One region of the Streptomyces sp. NPDC127595 genome, then DNA from elsewhere that is predicted to be linked to it. Evidence: riboswitches for the same ligand, from Rfam matches in the RefSeq annotation. Region 1 holds a riboswitch; the other holds the start of a gene.
What was found. A riboswitch is a leader RNA that binds a small molecule or an ion and turns the genes downstream of it on or off. The one in region 1 is predicted to bind S-adenosylmethionine.
Positions count from the first base shown of each region.

Region 2: another riboswitch for S-adenosylmethionine. It lies ahead of ACFVKT_RS33680 (aminotransferase class V-fold PLP-dependent enzyme); the one in region 1 lies ahead of ACFVKT_RS03980 (putative leader peptide).

Region 1 covers NZ_JBHXWK010000001.1:934,210-941,426, reverse strand. Annotated here, with positions in the region: gene ACFVKT_RS03995 (LLM class flavin-dependent oxidoreductase) at 1-317, opposite strand, end outside; gene ACFVKT_RS03990 (NtaA/DmoA family FMN-dependent monooxygenase) at 314-1,702, opposite strand; gene ACFVKT_RS03985 (LLM class flavin-dependent oxidoreductase) at 1,721-2,947, opposite strand; gene ACFVKT_RS03980 (putative leader peptide) at 3,042-3,158, opposite strand; SAM riboswitch class IV at 3,204-3,317, opposite strand; gene ACFVKT_RS03975 (GNAT family N-acetyltransferase) at 3,416-4,153, opposite strand; gene ACFVKT_RS03970 (transporter substrate-binding domain-containing protein) at 4,352-5,374, opposite strand; gene ACFVKT_RS03965 (amino acid ABC transporter ATP-binding protein) at 5,491-6,315, opposite strand; gene ACFVKT_RS03960 (amino acid ABC transporter permease) at 6,312-7,217, opposite strand, start outside.
Region 2 covers NZ_JBHXWK010000013.1:204,715-211,931, reverse strand. Annotated here, with positions in the region: gene ACFVKT_RS33700 (c-type cytochrome) at 1-535, shown strand, start outside; gene ACFVKT_RS33695 (Rieske 2Fe-2S domain-containing protein) at 535-1,602, shown strand; gene ACFVKT_RS33690 (cytochrome bc complex cytochrome b subunit) at 1,599-3,251, shown strand; gene trpD (anthranilate phosphoribosyltransferase) at 3,408-4,472, shown strand; SAM riboswitch class IV at 4,642-4,758, shown strand; gene ACFVKT_RS33680 (aminotransferase class V-fold PLP-dependent enzyme) at 4,945-6,306, shown strand; gene ACFVKT_RS33675 (PQQ-binding-like beta-propeller repeat protein) at 6,376-7,217, shown strand, end outside.

The DNA.
Region 1 (7,217 bases):
AGCCGCCCGCCCGACAGATGATCCAGGGTCGCGTAGTCCTCGTACGCGCGCACCGGGTCGAGGAGGCTGAGCGTGGTGACCGCTGTGAACAGGCGGATGCGGGAGGTGAGGGCGGCGATGTGGCTGAGGACGACGGGCGGCGAGGAGGAGATGAACGGCCTCTCGTGCCGCTCCCCCACGCCGAAGCCGTCGAAGCCCAACTCCTCGGCCAGCAGGGCGTTGTCGATGACCTCGCGAAAGCGCGCGTTGGTCGGTTTCTGAACGCCGGTCACCGGGTCCGGCGCATGCACGATCAGGGTGATGGCGAGGAACTTCATGACGCGGCTCGTTCCGCAGACGCGTCCGCGTCGGGGTGGGCCAGGCCCAGGTGGTCGCGCAGAGTGGTGCCCTCGTACTCCGTGCGGAAGACGCCGCGCTCCTGGAGCAGCGGGACGACGGTGTCGGCGAAGCCGTCGAGGCCGCCCGGAGTGATGTGCGGGACGAGGATGAAGCCGTCGCTGGCGTCCGCCTGGACGAATTCGTTGATGGTCTCGGCGACGGTGGCCGGGGAACCGACGAACGACTGACGGTTGCCGGTCTCGATGACGAGGTCGCGGATGGACCAGTTGTTGGCGGCCGCGCGCTCACGCCATTCCCGGGCGGTAGCCAGCGGGTCACGGTACATCCGCACCTGGGCGCGGCCTCGGGCGATGGTGTGCTCGCCCGGGTCCGGATCGATGTCCGGAAGCGGGCCTTCCGGGTCGTACGCGGACAGGTCCCGGTTCCAGACGAACTCGAGGTGCTTGATGGCGGTGGCGCCGCTGACCTGCTGGCGCCGTACCTCGCGGGAGATCTCCTCCGCCTCGGCGTCCGTGTCACCGAGGACGAAGGTGGCGGCGGGCAGGATCAGCAGCTGGTCGTGGGTGCGGCCGTGCCGGGCGAGGCGGCCCTTGACGTCCGTGTAGAAGGCCTGGCCTTCCTTGAGCGTGCTGTACCGGCTGAAGATCGCGTCCGCGCCGGCGGCGGCGAACTCGCGTCCTTCGTCGGAGTCTCCGGCCTGGAAGATGACCGGGCGGCCCTGCGGGCTGCGCGGCACGTTGAACTGCCCCTCGATGTCGAAGTGCTGTCCCTTGTGCACGAAGGCTCCGGCCTGCGCGTCCCGCAGGAAGGTGCCGCTGCCCTGGTCGGCGACGATCTCGTCCCCGTGCCAGGAGTCGAACAGTTCGTTGGTGGTGGCGAGGAACTCCTTGGCCCGGGAGTACCGCTCGTCCTTCGGGAGGAAGCCGCCGCGGCGGAAGTTCTCGCCGGTGAAGGCGTCCCAGGAGGTGACGACGTTCCAGGCGGCGCGCCCGCCGGAGAGGTGGTCGAGGCTCGCGAACTGACGGGCCACCTCGTAGGGCTCGTTGAACGTGGAGTTGATGGTGCCGGTCAGACCGAGGTGTTCGGTGACGGCCGCGAGTGCGCTGAGGATGGTGAAGGTGTCTGGCCGTCCGACGACGTCCAAGTCGTAGATCTGGCCGCCCTGTTCGCGCAGCCGCAGGCCTTCGGCGAGGAACAGGAAGTCGAACTTGGCGCGTTCGGCGGTCCGCGCGAAGTGCGCGAAGGAGCTGAACTCGATGTGGCTGCCGGCCTCGGGGTCGCTCCACACGGTGGTGTTGTTGACGCCGGGGAAGTGCGCCGCGAGGTGGATCTGCTTGAGCGGCTTGTCCGTTGACTTGCTCATGGGTGAGGTCCCTCCGGCTCAGACGTGGGCGGCGTAGCGGTTGGCGGGGCGGGCGAGCCCGAGCAGCCCGCGCAGGGTGTCGGCCTCGTAGGAGTGCCGGAAGGCGTCGCGGCGCTGGAGCTCGGGGACCAGGCCCCGCGTGATCGCCGGGAGGTCGTGCCCGGCAACGGCCGGCCTCAGCCGGAAGCCGGCGAGCCCGGACTCCTGCAACTCCTGGAGCAGGTCGGCCAGTTGTACGGGAGTGCCGGTGAACACCCGGGCGTCGCTGGTGTACGGGTAACCCGCGAGGGCGTCGAGTCGCTCCCGCCGGTCCTCCGCGGCGGCGGGGTCGTTGTCCAGGAACACCACCAGGTCGCCGAAGAGGTGCAGCGGCTCCTCGGCGCGTCCGGCCGCCTCCTGTTCGGTGCGGACCGCGGCGACGATGGCACGCGCCTCCTCGACATCGTGCGGAGTGACGTATCCGATGTCGGTGCTGCGAGCGAGCAGCCGGAACGGCGCGCCCGTCGTGGACTCGTGGGCCAGGGCGCTGACCAGGGGCTGGCCCTGCGGCGGACGGGGTGTGATGGAGGGGCCCTTGACGCTGAAGTGCTTGCCCTCGAAGTCGATGTAGTGCAGTTTGTCGCGGTCGACGAAGCGGCCGGTGGTGACGTCCCGGATCTCCGCGTCGTCCTCCCAGCTGTCCCACAGCCGGCGCACCGCTTCGACGTACTCGGCGGTCTCGTCGAAGAGATCGACGATCAACTTCTGCAGGGCCGGTGTCTCCAGGTCTTCGATACGGAGCTTCGGGAACGTCCGGCGTCCGAAGTGAGCGGCCTCGTTCTGCCGTGCGGAGGCCTGCACGCGCAAGCCCGCGCGGCCGGTGCTCACATAGTCGAGGGTGGCGATGGCCTTGGATATGTGGAAGGGCTCCGTGTGTGTGGTCACCACGCTCGGCACCAGCCCTATGTGGCTGGTCAGCGGCGCGACACGGGCCGCGATGAGGACGGCGTCGAGTCGGCCGCGTACCTGGTCGGTGCGTGCGTCCGGTTCGCTGAGGCGCGCGGACTGCGGGCCGAGGCTGTCCTCGATGGTCACGAAGTCGAGCAGGCCGCGCTCGGCCTCGGTGATCAGGTCGGTCCAGTACGAGGCGGTGAACAGATCATGGGGGCGGGCCACCGGATCGCGCCAGGCGGCCGGGTGCCAGCCCGCGCCGTCGAGGGCGACGGCCAGGTGCAGTGCGGCGGGAGAGGAAGAGGATGAGGGCAACGACGTTGACGAGGACACGAAAGTGGTGCCTTCCTGATCGACCGTGTGAGATCGCCGGGCCTCCACTGGGAGGGTGCGGCGGCGGGGTGACAGGTCAGGGACGACAGAGCGCGCCGGCCACGCGCTGAAGGTCGATGTGCGGCCGGGAGTAGAGGTGCACGCGACGGCGCGGGGCGAGAACCAGGACACGGAGACGGGGCACGGGCTGCATGTCCGTCACCTCCGCCCTTCCGGCTCGGCGGTCTGGAGGCCGCCGGCATCGCGCTTGCGGAACCCGGGACGGGAACCGCCTGGTCGTCACCTGGAGCACCCCGCCGCGGAGGAGGGTTGCCGGTCAGCAAGCCAGGGCTTGACGCTGACGCTCATAACCTGCTGGGGACGTTACGGGAGGCCACAGCGCTGCGCAATGCCCGGGGATCATGGTCGTGCTCACACCGCCGTGCGTCCTCAGCAGGGACAACCACGCGGCTACTCCGTCTGTTCCGACCCGGCGCCCGGAGTTCGGACAAGCAGGAAGTTCCTCCGGCGGCGCAAGGTGAAGCCGATCGACTCGTAGAGCCGGATAGCGCCGGTGTTGGTGGCGGAGGCGTGCAGGAAGGGGATGTCCCCACGTTCCCTGATGCCTGCCGCGACCGCGCGTACAAGCCGGGTGGCCAGCCCCTGACCCCGGTGTTCCGGGTGGGTGCAGACCGCGCTGATCTCCGTCCAGCCCGGCGGACGCAGCCGTTCGCCGGCCATGGCGATGAGGCGTCCACAGTGGCGAACCCCGAGGTAGGTGCCGAGTTCGACCGTGCGCGGCAGGAAAGGGCCCGGCTCCGTCAAGGCGATCAGTTCCAGGATCTCCGGTACGTCGTCGAGGCCGAGCAGCACGGCTTCGGGAGCGGATTCGGTGCGCAGCGCGGTGTCCACCAGTTGCACGCCCTCGCCCCGCCGCACGATGTCCCAGCCGTCGGGAACGGCCTCGACCCCCGACACCGGGACTTCGGTTCCTGGTCCGACCAGTGCGGCCAGGTCGGACCAGGCGCGGGGATCGGCCGGGTCGGCCAGGCCGGTGAACGGGGAGACGTCTCTGGGGTAGCGGGCGGCGCGGCCCAGGCGCTCGGCGAACGAAGCATGCGGACCGGTCAGCGCGGCCCAGGAAGCGTTGTCCAGGATGTGGGATGCCGTCGGGCTCTGCGACGATGTCGGACGGACACTGGTGACCATGACGGTGTTGGATCTCCGTAACGGGAACGGGGTCATCTTCGGGGGTGAAACCCTGGCCGCGGCAGGCGTTCCGCCGCCGACAACGACGTGACGAGTCGAGTCGAGTCGAGTCGAGTCGAGTCGTGGCGACCGTCGTTGTTGTCGGCGGCGTTGTCGCGGCGGCGGAATCCTGCGTCGGCCAGGAGATTTGACGGATCGTCAGGAGTTGTCGAGCGGCAGACCGGGCGGGTTGACCTGCGAGGTGCTCACGGCCTCGTTGGAGAGGTTCCAGGCGGCGAGCCACTTGGCGTACTGACCGTTCTTGATCAGGTAGTTGATCGCGTCGGAGATCGGCTGGGCCAGCCCGCTGCCCTTCTTCGCCGTCGCCGCGATCAGCCCCTGGAGCGTCTCACCCGCGCCGGAGAACTTGCCCGCATTACGCGTCGGGTTGGTGGTCTTCGCGACCTGGGTGATGTGGTAGGCGATGCCCGGGTTGGGCCCGAAGTAGGCGTCGATCTTCCCGCTGGACAGCGCCAGATACGTGCCGTTGCCGTCCGGGTAGTACTTGACGTCGAGCGTCTTGCCCTCCTTCTCCAGTTTCGCCTTCCACTCCAGCAGGATCTTCTCCTGATTGGTTCCCGCGCCCACCGCGATGGTCTTGCCTGCCAGGTTCTCGTAGTTGTCGTCGAAGTTCCACGTGCTGCTCTTCAGCACCTCGAAGGAGAGGTTGTCCTGGCGGTAGGAGGCGAACTCGTACTTCGCCTTGCGCTCCTCGGTGTCGGTGACATTGGAGAAGGCGACGTTGACCTTGCCGCTGTCGATGCCGACGAACAGGTTCTCCCAGGTCGAGTTCTTCACCTCGGGCTGCAGTCCGAGGACCGCGGCGACCAGCTTGCCGAGGTCGGGCTCGGCGCCGGTGAGGGTCTTCTGGTCATCGCCCACATACGCCAGCGGCGGGCCCCCGGCGGGCAGTGCGCCGACTCCGATGACCAGTTTGCCGCTCTCGGAGACCGACTTGGGCAGTTCGGCGCTGATGGACGGGACCTCGGACACCTTGAGGTCGGTCTGCTTCGCGGCACCGTTGGACAGTGCGCCCACGGTGACCGTCCCGGTCTCTGCGTCGGTCTTGGTGGCCGCGTCGCTGTCACCCCCGCACGCCGCGAGCCCGGTGGCGAGAGTGACGACGGCGGTGCCCGCGGTGAGACCGCGAAGGAGCCTGCTTCGGAAACGGAGGGTACGCATGGCTTTTCCTTGTTCGGTGAGCGGATGTGGTGAGGTGCGGTGTGTGTGGGGGGCGAACCCGGCGGCGGGTCGCGGGTCAAGAGGGTGAGCGGGGGGCAGGGAAACGGCCGGAGGGATCAGAGCACCTTGCTCAGAAAGTCCCTGGTCCGTTCGTTCTTCGGGTGGTCGAGCACCTCGGCGGGCGAGCCCTGTTCGACGATCCGGCCGCCGTCCATGAAGACGACCTGGTCGGCGATCTCACGGGCGAAGCCGATCTCGTGGGTGACGATGACGAGAGTGGTGCCACCGGCGGCCAGGTCCTTGATGACCTCCAGCACCTCACCGACCAGTTCGGGGTCGAGCGCGGAGGTGGGTTCGTCGAAGAGGATCACTCCGGGCCGCAGGGCGAGGGCGCGCGCGATGGCCACCCGCTGCTGCTGACCGCCCGACAACTGGCGTGGATAGGCGTCGGTCTTGTCGTGCAGTCCCACCCGGTCGAGCAGTTCGCGCCCAAGCTTCTCGGCCTCGGGCTTCTTCAGCAGGCCGGTCGCGACCGGGGCGGCCGCCACGTTGTCCAGCACCGTCAGATGCGGAAACAGGTTGAAGTTCTGGAAGACGAAGCCGATCCGGCTGCGCTGAGCCAGGATCGCCCGCTCGCTCAGCTCCTTGAGCCTCCCCCAGCCTTCGGCCGGGGGGACCCCCGTCGCGCTGCGCTTGCCGTGCCGACGTACGCCGATCAGCTCGCCGTTCAAGCTGACATGCCCGATCTCGGGCTTCTCCAGGTGGTTGATCACCCGCAGGAGGGTCGACTTGCCGGAGCCGGACGGTCCGAGGATCACCGTGACCTCACCGGGCCTGACCGTCAAGTCGACGCCGTCCAGTACCCGATGGGTGCCGTACCACTTGTGCACGTCGTGGACCTCGACGGCGGCCGGGCGTGTCCCGAGCGGGTCGGTGGTCATATCGCCGCCTCCTTCCTGACCCGGGCCCGCAGGTCACGCAGCCCGGTCCGCACCTTCTGCAACGGAGTCGGCGGAAGGGTGCGCAGCGCGCCCCGCGAGTAGTACCGCTCGACGTAGAACTGGATGACGGACACGACGCTGGTCAGGATCAAGTACCAGACAGTGGCGACCAGCAGCAGCGGCACGATGTCGCCCGGGTAGGTGCTGCCCATGCTCTGCACCGACCCGAACAGGTCGAGGAGCGACACGTAGAAGACCAGCGAAGTGCCCTTGATCAGGCCTATCAGCTGGTTGACGTAGTTGGGGGTGATGGACCGCAGCGCCTGTGGGAAGACGATTTTCGTGAACTGGTAGCCCTTCGGCAGACCGAGTGCGGAGGCTGCCTCGTGCTGGCCCTGGTCGACCGAGAGGATGCCGCCGCGCACCACTTCGGCGGCGTAGGCCGCCTCATTGAGGCTCAGTCCGATGACCGCGACGACCATGTCGGTGGCGAGCCGGGACTCGTCGAAGGAGAAGAAGGCGGGGCCGAACGGCACACCGAGGCTCAGCGTCTTGTAGAGCGCACTGAAGTTGTAGAGGAACAGCAGGACCACGATCAGCGGCACCGATCGGAACAGCCATATGTAGACCCAGCTGACGGCACGCAGCACCGGGCTTCGCGAGAGCCTTGCCAGCGCGAGCAGGATCCCGCCGAGCAGTCCCAGCACGGCGCTGTACGCCGTCACTTCGAGGGTGATGAGCAGACCGTCGAGGATCGTCGGCCGAAGGAACCAGTATCCGAAGCGGCCCCATTGGAAGAACGGATTGGACACGAGTCCGTGCCCGATCTGGGCAACCAGCACCAGCACGACGGCCGTGATGATCCAGCGGCCCGGCCGACGCAGCGGCAGGACCCGCTGAGC
Region 2 (7,217 bases), on a different contig from region 1:
CGGTCGTATGCCGGCCCAGCAGCCGGGCGCGCAGATCCCGAAGAAGAAGGTCATCTACTCGCAGGCCGAGATCGACCAGCTCGCGGCGTACATCGCCTCGCTGGGCGCCGGTCCCTCCGTGCCGACCAAGAACCAGGTCAGCCCCGAGGGTGCGGACATCGCCAAGGGTGGCGAACTCTTCCGTACCAACTGCGCGCAGTGCCACAACTTCACCGGCAAGGGCGGTGCGCTGTCCGAGGGCAAGTTCGCACCGGACCTGGAAGGTGTTTCCCCGAAGCACATCTACGAGGCCATGCAGACCGGCCCGCAGAACATGCCTTCGTTCCCCGACACGATCATGTCGGAGCAGAACAAGAAGGACATCATCGCGTACCTCGACGCGGTCAACGGTGACGACACCGTGGAGCCGGGCGGCCTCAGTCTGGGCGGCCTCGGGCCGGTCAGCGAGGGCCTGTTCGCCTGGATCTTCGGACTCGGAGCCCTGATCGCTGTCGCCGTCTGGGTCGCCGCTCGGACCGCAAAGGCCAAGAAGTGATGAGTAGCCAACAATCTCCAGAAGAGAACCTGCCCGCCGAGCGGGCCACCGACGACCATGGACACGGTGCCGTGTCGGTGGCGAACGAGCAGAACCCGTTCGCCAACCCGGGGCTGCCGCCCCATGAGCACCGCGTCCAGGACATCGACGAGCGGGCAGCCAAGCGCTCAGAGCGTGTGGTCGCCTTCCTGTTCACCCTGTCGATGCTGGCCACGGTCGGTTTCATCGCCTCGTACGTGGCGATCCCGGTCGACAAGGGCGTCTACATCTTCCCGATCGGACACGTCAGCGCGCTCAACTTCGCGCTCGGCATGACCCTCGGCGTCGCACTGTTCTCCATCGGCGCGGGCGCGGTCCACTGGGCCCGCACCCTGATGTCCGACGTGGAGATCCCTGCCGAGCGTCACCCGATCGAGGCTCCGCCCGAGGTCAAGGCCCAGGTGCTGGCCGACTTCAAGCAGGGCGCGAAGGAATCCGCGCTCGGCCGGCGCAAGCTGATCCGCAACACGATGTTCGGCGCGCTGGCCCTGGTGCCGCTCTCCGGTGTCATGCTGCTGCGCGACCTCGGCCCGCTGCCAGGGACCAGCCTCCGCCACACGATGTGGCGCAAGGGTCTGCAACTCGTCAACATGAACACGAACGAGCCGCTGCGTCCTTCGGACGTCGTGGTCGGCTCGCTCACCTTCGCCAAGCCCGAGGGCCTGGAGGAGCACGACGAGGACTTCCAGACCCAGATCGCCAAGGCGGCGCTGATGATCGTCCGGCTCCAGCCGGACAACATCAAGGACAAGCGGGAACTCGAGTGGTCCCACGAGGGCATCGTGGCCTACTCGAAGATCTGCACCCACGTCGGCTGTCCGATCTCCCTGTACGAGCAGCAGACGCACCACGTCCTCTGCCCGTGCCACCAGTCCACCTTCGACCTCGCCGACGGTGCCCGAGTGATCTTCGGCCCGGCCGGTCACGCCCTGCCGCAGTTGCGCATCGGTGTGAACGCTGAGGGCTACCTCGAGGCGCTCGGCGACTTCGAAGAGCCCGTCGGTCCTGCTTTCTGGGAGCGCGGATGAGTACCACTGCTGCGAAGACCTCCGACCCGGGCGAGGCGAACTCGCGGAAGAAGGCACCCGCCGGTGAGCGGGTCGCCGACTGGGCCGACGGCCGACTGGGCATCTATGGCCTGGCCAAGGCCAACATGCGCAAGATCTTCCCGGACCACTGGTCCTTCATGCTGGGCGAGGTCTGCCTCTACAGCTTCATCATCATCATCCTCACGGGTGTGTATCTGACGCTGTTCTTCCACCCGTCGATGAACGAGGTGGAGTACCACGGCAGCTACGTCCCGCTGCAGGGCCAGCTGATGTCCGAGGCGTTCAACTCGACCATGCACATCTCCTTCGATGTGCGCGGTGGTCTGCTGATCCGGCAGATCCACCACTGGGCGGCGCTGATCTTCCTCGCCGGCATGTTCGTGCACATGATGCGCGTGTTCTTCACGGGTGCGTTCCGCAAGCCCCGTGAGGTCAACTGGATCTTCGGTTTCCTGCTGTTCGTCCTGGGCATGTTCACCGGCTTCACCGGCTACTCGCTCCCGGACGACCTGCTCTCCGGCACCGGTGTCCGCTTCATGGAGGGCGCGGTCCTGTCCGTGCCGATCGTGGGCACGTACCTCTCGTTCTTCCTCTTCGGCGGCGAGTTCCCGGGCGGCGACTTCGTGGCCCGCTTCTACTCGATCCACGTCCTGCTGCTGCCGGGCATCATGCTCGGCCTGGTGGTCGGCCACCTGATCCTGGTCTTCTACCACAAGCACACGCAGTTCGCGGGCCCCGGAAAGACGAACGACAACGTCGTCGGCATGCCGCTCCTTCCGGTCTACACGGCCAAGGCCGGAGGCTTCTTCTTCCTGGTCTTCGGTGTCATCACGGCCATCGCGGGCCTCGCCTCGATCAACCCGATCTGGACCATGGGCCCCTACCGCCCGGACCAGGTGTCGACCGGCGCCCAGCCCGACTGGTACATGGGCTTCTCCGAGGGCCTGATCCGGTTCATGCCGGGCTGGGAGATCAACCTCTGGGGTCACACGCTCGTCCTGGGTGTGTTCATCCCGCTGATGATCTTCCCGATGGTCCTGGTCGCGATCGCGGTCTATCCGTTCATCGAGTCCTGGGTCACCGGCGACAAGCGCGAGCACCACATCCTGGACCGCCCGCGCAACGTCCCGACCCGTACGGCCTTCGGTGTCGCGTGGATCACCTGGTACATGGTCCTGCTGATCGGTGGTGGAAACGACCTGTGGGCCACGCACTTCCACCTGTCGATCAACTCGATCACCTGGTTCGTGCGCATCGCCTTCTTCGTGGCGCCGGTCCTCGCGTTCATCGCCACCAAGCGGATCTGCCTCGGCCTTCAGCGCCGGGACCGGGACAAGGTGCTGCACGGCCGCGAGTCGGGCATCATCAAGCGCCTGCCGCACGGTGAGTTCGTCGAGATCCACGAGCCGCTCAGCCAGGAGGCTCTGCACACGCTCACCGCGCACGAGCAGTACCAGCCTGCCGAGATCGGCGCGCCGGTCGACGAGAACGGTGTCGAGCGCAAGGTGAAGGGCTCGCAGAAGCTGCGTGCCAAGCTCAGCAAGGGCTACTACGGGGAGGACAACCAGATCCCCAAGCCCACCGTCGAGGAGTACAAGGAGATCACGAGCGGCCACGGCCACCACTGATCACCCCTACGATCCTCGCTGATCGCCACGGCTGGAGCCCCGTCCATTGCATGGACGGGGCTCTTTGCCGTCTCCAGGGCTGGATAGGGTGGACTCGCCCCCTGCGTATGGGGGCGAGCCCACCCGCGTACCTCTCTGAGAACCCCAGGAGCGACCATGAGCGCTGTGAACCCCGCTGGAGGCGACACCGCGGCGGACCGTTCCTGGCCCAGGTTGCTGAACGGTCTGCTCGACGGCCGTGACCTGAGTGCGGACGACACCGCCTGGGCGATGAACCTGATGATGCGCGGTGAGGCGACCGACGCGCAGATCGCCGGGTTCGCGGTGGCGCTGCGGGCCAAGGGAGAGACCGTCGAGGAGATCACCGGGCTGGTACGGATGATGTACGAGCACGCCAATGTGATCGAGGTGCCGGGGAAGACCGTCGACATCGTCGGTACGGGCGGCGACGGGGCCAAGACCGTCAACATCTCCACCATGTCGGCGATCGTCATCGCCGGGACGGGCGCGAAGGTCGTCAAGCACGGCAACCGGGCCGCTTCCTCGGCCTCCGGCGCGTCCGACGTCCTGGAGAAGCTCGGGGTCAATCTGCAGCTGACGACCAAGCGGGTGGCCGAGGTGGCCGAGGAGGCCGGCATCACCTTCTGCTTCGCGGTGAAGTTCCACCCGGCGCTACGTCATGTGGGCGCCGCACGTGGGCAGTTGGGCATCCGTACGGTCTTCAACGCGCTCGGCCCGCTGACGAACCCGGCACGGGTGAAGGCGCAGGCGGTCGGTGTCGCGGACCCCCGCATGGCGCCCATCGTGGCGGGAGTCTTCGCCGAGCGCGGCAACTCCTCGCTGGTCTTCCGCGGCGACGACGGGCTCGATGAGCTGACCATCACCTCCACGTCCCGGGTGTGGGTCGTACGGGACGGAAAGGTCACCGAGGAGACCTTCGACCCGAGGGACGTCGGTATCGACCTGGTCCCGATCGAGGCATTGCGGGGCGCGGACTCCACGTACAACGCCGACGTGGCCCGGCGGCTCCTCGACGGAGAGACGGGGCCGGTGCGGGACGCCGTACTGCTGAACTCGGCGGCGGCGCTGGTGGCTCTGTCGCCGGGTGACGGGTCGCTCGCGGAGCAGATCCGCGCGGGGATGGCGGAGGCGGCGGAGGCCGTCGACTCGGGGGCGGCGAAGCGGACGCTGGAGCGGTGGGTGGCGGCGACCAACGCGTAGCCTGCGAGGCGGTTCGAAGGGGGGCCGGGCCGGCTCGATAGGGCTGGGCCGAAGTGGTCCGGCCCTTTCCGCCTTCCGTCCGGCCTCTTTCGTGTTCCGGCCCGTTTCGCGTTCCGGGATCCGGACACGGGTTGCGCCGTCGCGATCAGTTCGGTTAGTTTTTTCGGCAGGTCATGAGTGACAGTCATGAGGCCCCGGCCGACTGTCCGGCAACCCTCCGTCCGTGGCGGGGTGCCCCGGGTGAAGACCAGGCCGTAGGCAGCGAGGTCTGCGGCAAGCGCGGACCCCTCCCTCTTCTGAGTGGTAAAGGCCCAGGGGTCCTGGTCATTCGAGGGAGCCTTCTGTGAGCAAGCGAATGCGATAGGGCGCAGAGCCCCTCTTCCGCCTGTCCCTTTCACCCTTTGCCGCGCTGAGCGCCACCTCCATGGACCGGCTCGCGCGGTGATTTCCCTGAGTCTCACAGGAGTTCGCCATGTCTGTCTCCACCGTTGCCGCCGACCAGGCTGTTTGTACCCAGCTGCCCGTTCTGGGCCGGGATGTCACCGTCCCGCTCGTCACCGGTGGCGAGGTCACGTACGCCGCCCTCGACTACGCCGCCAGCGCTCCGGCCCTCCAGCGCGTGTGGGACGACGTGGCCGCGTACGCCCCGTACTACGGCAGCGTGCACCGTGGCGCCGGGTACCTGTCCCAGCTCTCCACCGACCTCTTCGAGAACTCCCGCACCACCGTCGCCGAGTTCCTGGACTGCCGTGACGACGACCAGGTCGTCTTCACCCGGTCGACCACCGACTCGCTCAACCTGCTCGCCGCCGCCCTGCCGGCCGACTGCCAGGTCTTCGTCTTCGAGACCGAGCACCACGCCTCGCTGCTGCCCTGGCGGGACGCGCGGGTGACGTACCTGAACGCCCCGCGTACGCCGGGGGAGGCCGTCGCGACCCTGGAGCGCGCGCTCGGTGACCGCGACCCCCAGGGCCCGGCCCTCGTCTGTGTCACGGGCGCCTCGAACGTCACCGGTGAGCTGTGGCCGGTGCGTGAGCTGGCCGCGGCCGCGCACGCGCACGGTGCTCGCATCGTCCTCGACGCCGCGCAGCTCGCCCCGCACCACCCGGTGTCGGTGCGCGACCTCGACGTCGACTGGGTCGCCTTCTCCGGGCACAAGCTGTACGCCCCCTTCGGCTCCGGTGTCCTCGCCGGCCGCTCCGACTGGCTGCGCGAGGCCGAGCCGTACCTGGCGGGCGGTGGGGCCAGCCGCAAGGTGTCGCGGCGTACGGACGGCGGCGTGGACGTGGAGTGGCACGAGAGCGCCGCCCGGCACGAGGCCGGTTCGCCGAACGTGATCGGCGTCTACTCGATCGCCTCCGCCTGCAAGGCGCTCACCGAGGCGGGCTTCGACACCCTCGTCGCCCGTGAGCAGCGGCTGATCGACACGGTCCGCGCGGGTCTCGCCGAGGTGCCCGAGGTCAGGGTCCTCTCGCTCTTCGGCGACGACGCCCCGCGCGTCGGCGTCATCTCCTTCGTCGTGGAGGGCTGGAACAGCTCGCACTTCGCGGCCGCGCTGTCCGCCGAGTACGGCATCGGGGTGCGCGACGGTCTGTTCTGTGCCCACCCGCTGGTCAGGACCCTGCTCGGCAGCGACCCGGAGACCCAGGGCGAGTGCGGCGCTCCCGAGGCCGCGCCCGGCGAGAAGTCCCTCAACGCCATCCGTGTCAGCTTCGGCGCGGGCACCCCGGACGAGCACGTCGAGCGTTTCGTGCGCGCCGTCAAGGAGCTCGTCCGGGACGGCGCGAAGTGGAACTACCGCACACAGGACGGGCGTTGCGTTCCCGCCGTGTGATCGCCTGACAGGAGCACGGCGTATACGCTCCCTTCGGCGGCCGTACGGCGAACAGGGGAGTCACGGGGAGTGCAGGCGCTGCGGGAGACGGATCCACGGCGGATCGGTCCGTACGAGGTGCTCGGGCGGCTCGGTGCGGGCGGCATGGGCGAGGTCTATCTCGCCGAGTCGCGGGCCGGGCTCCGGCTGGCCGTGAAGGTGGTGCGGGCCGAGCACGCGGAGGACCGTACTTTCCGCGCCCGGTTCCGCCAGGAGGTGCGGGCCGCGCAGACCGTCGGCGGTACGGGGACGTACACCGCGCGCGTGGTCGACGCCGACCCCGAGGGCGAACGGCCTTGGATGGCAACGGAGTTCGTCGAGGGGCCGAACCTGCGCGACGCGGTGCTCGACGGCGGGCCGCTGGACGAGGACGCGGTGCTCACCTTCGCGGCCGCACTGGGCGAGGCCCTCGCCGCGATCCACGCCAAGGGCATGGTGCACCGTGACCTCAAGCCGTCCAACATCCTGCTGGCGCCGGACGGTCCGCGGGTCATCGACTTCGGGATCGTACGGGCGCTGGAGGCGACGGCGATGACCCGCACCGGCACCATGGTCGGCTCGGTCGGATACGTCTCGCCCGAGCAGATACGCAACGGTTCCGAGGTCGGGCCGCCGAGTGACGTCTTCGCGCTGGGCGCTGTGCTCGCCTACGCGTCGAGCGGCCGCGAGCCCTTCGGGGAGGGCCAGGACTCGGTCATCCTGCTGCGCATCGTAACCCGGGACTTCGATCTCTCCGGAGTTCCGGCGCGCGTGCTCCCGCTCGTAGAGGCCTGTCTGCGGGAGGAGCCCGGGGCCCGGCCCACCCCCGAGGAAGTGGTCGAGGCCGCCGGACACTCGGCGGCCTCCCTGCGGGCGGCTCTGCGGCCGGGGTG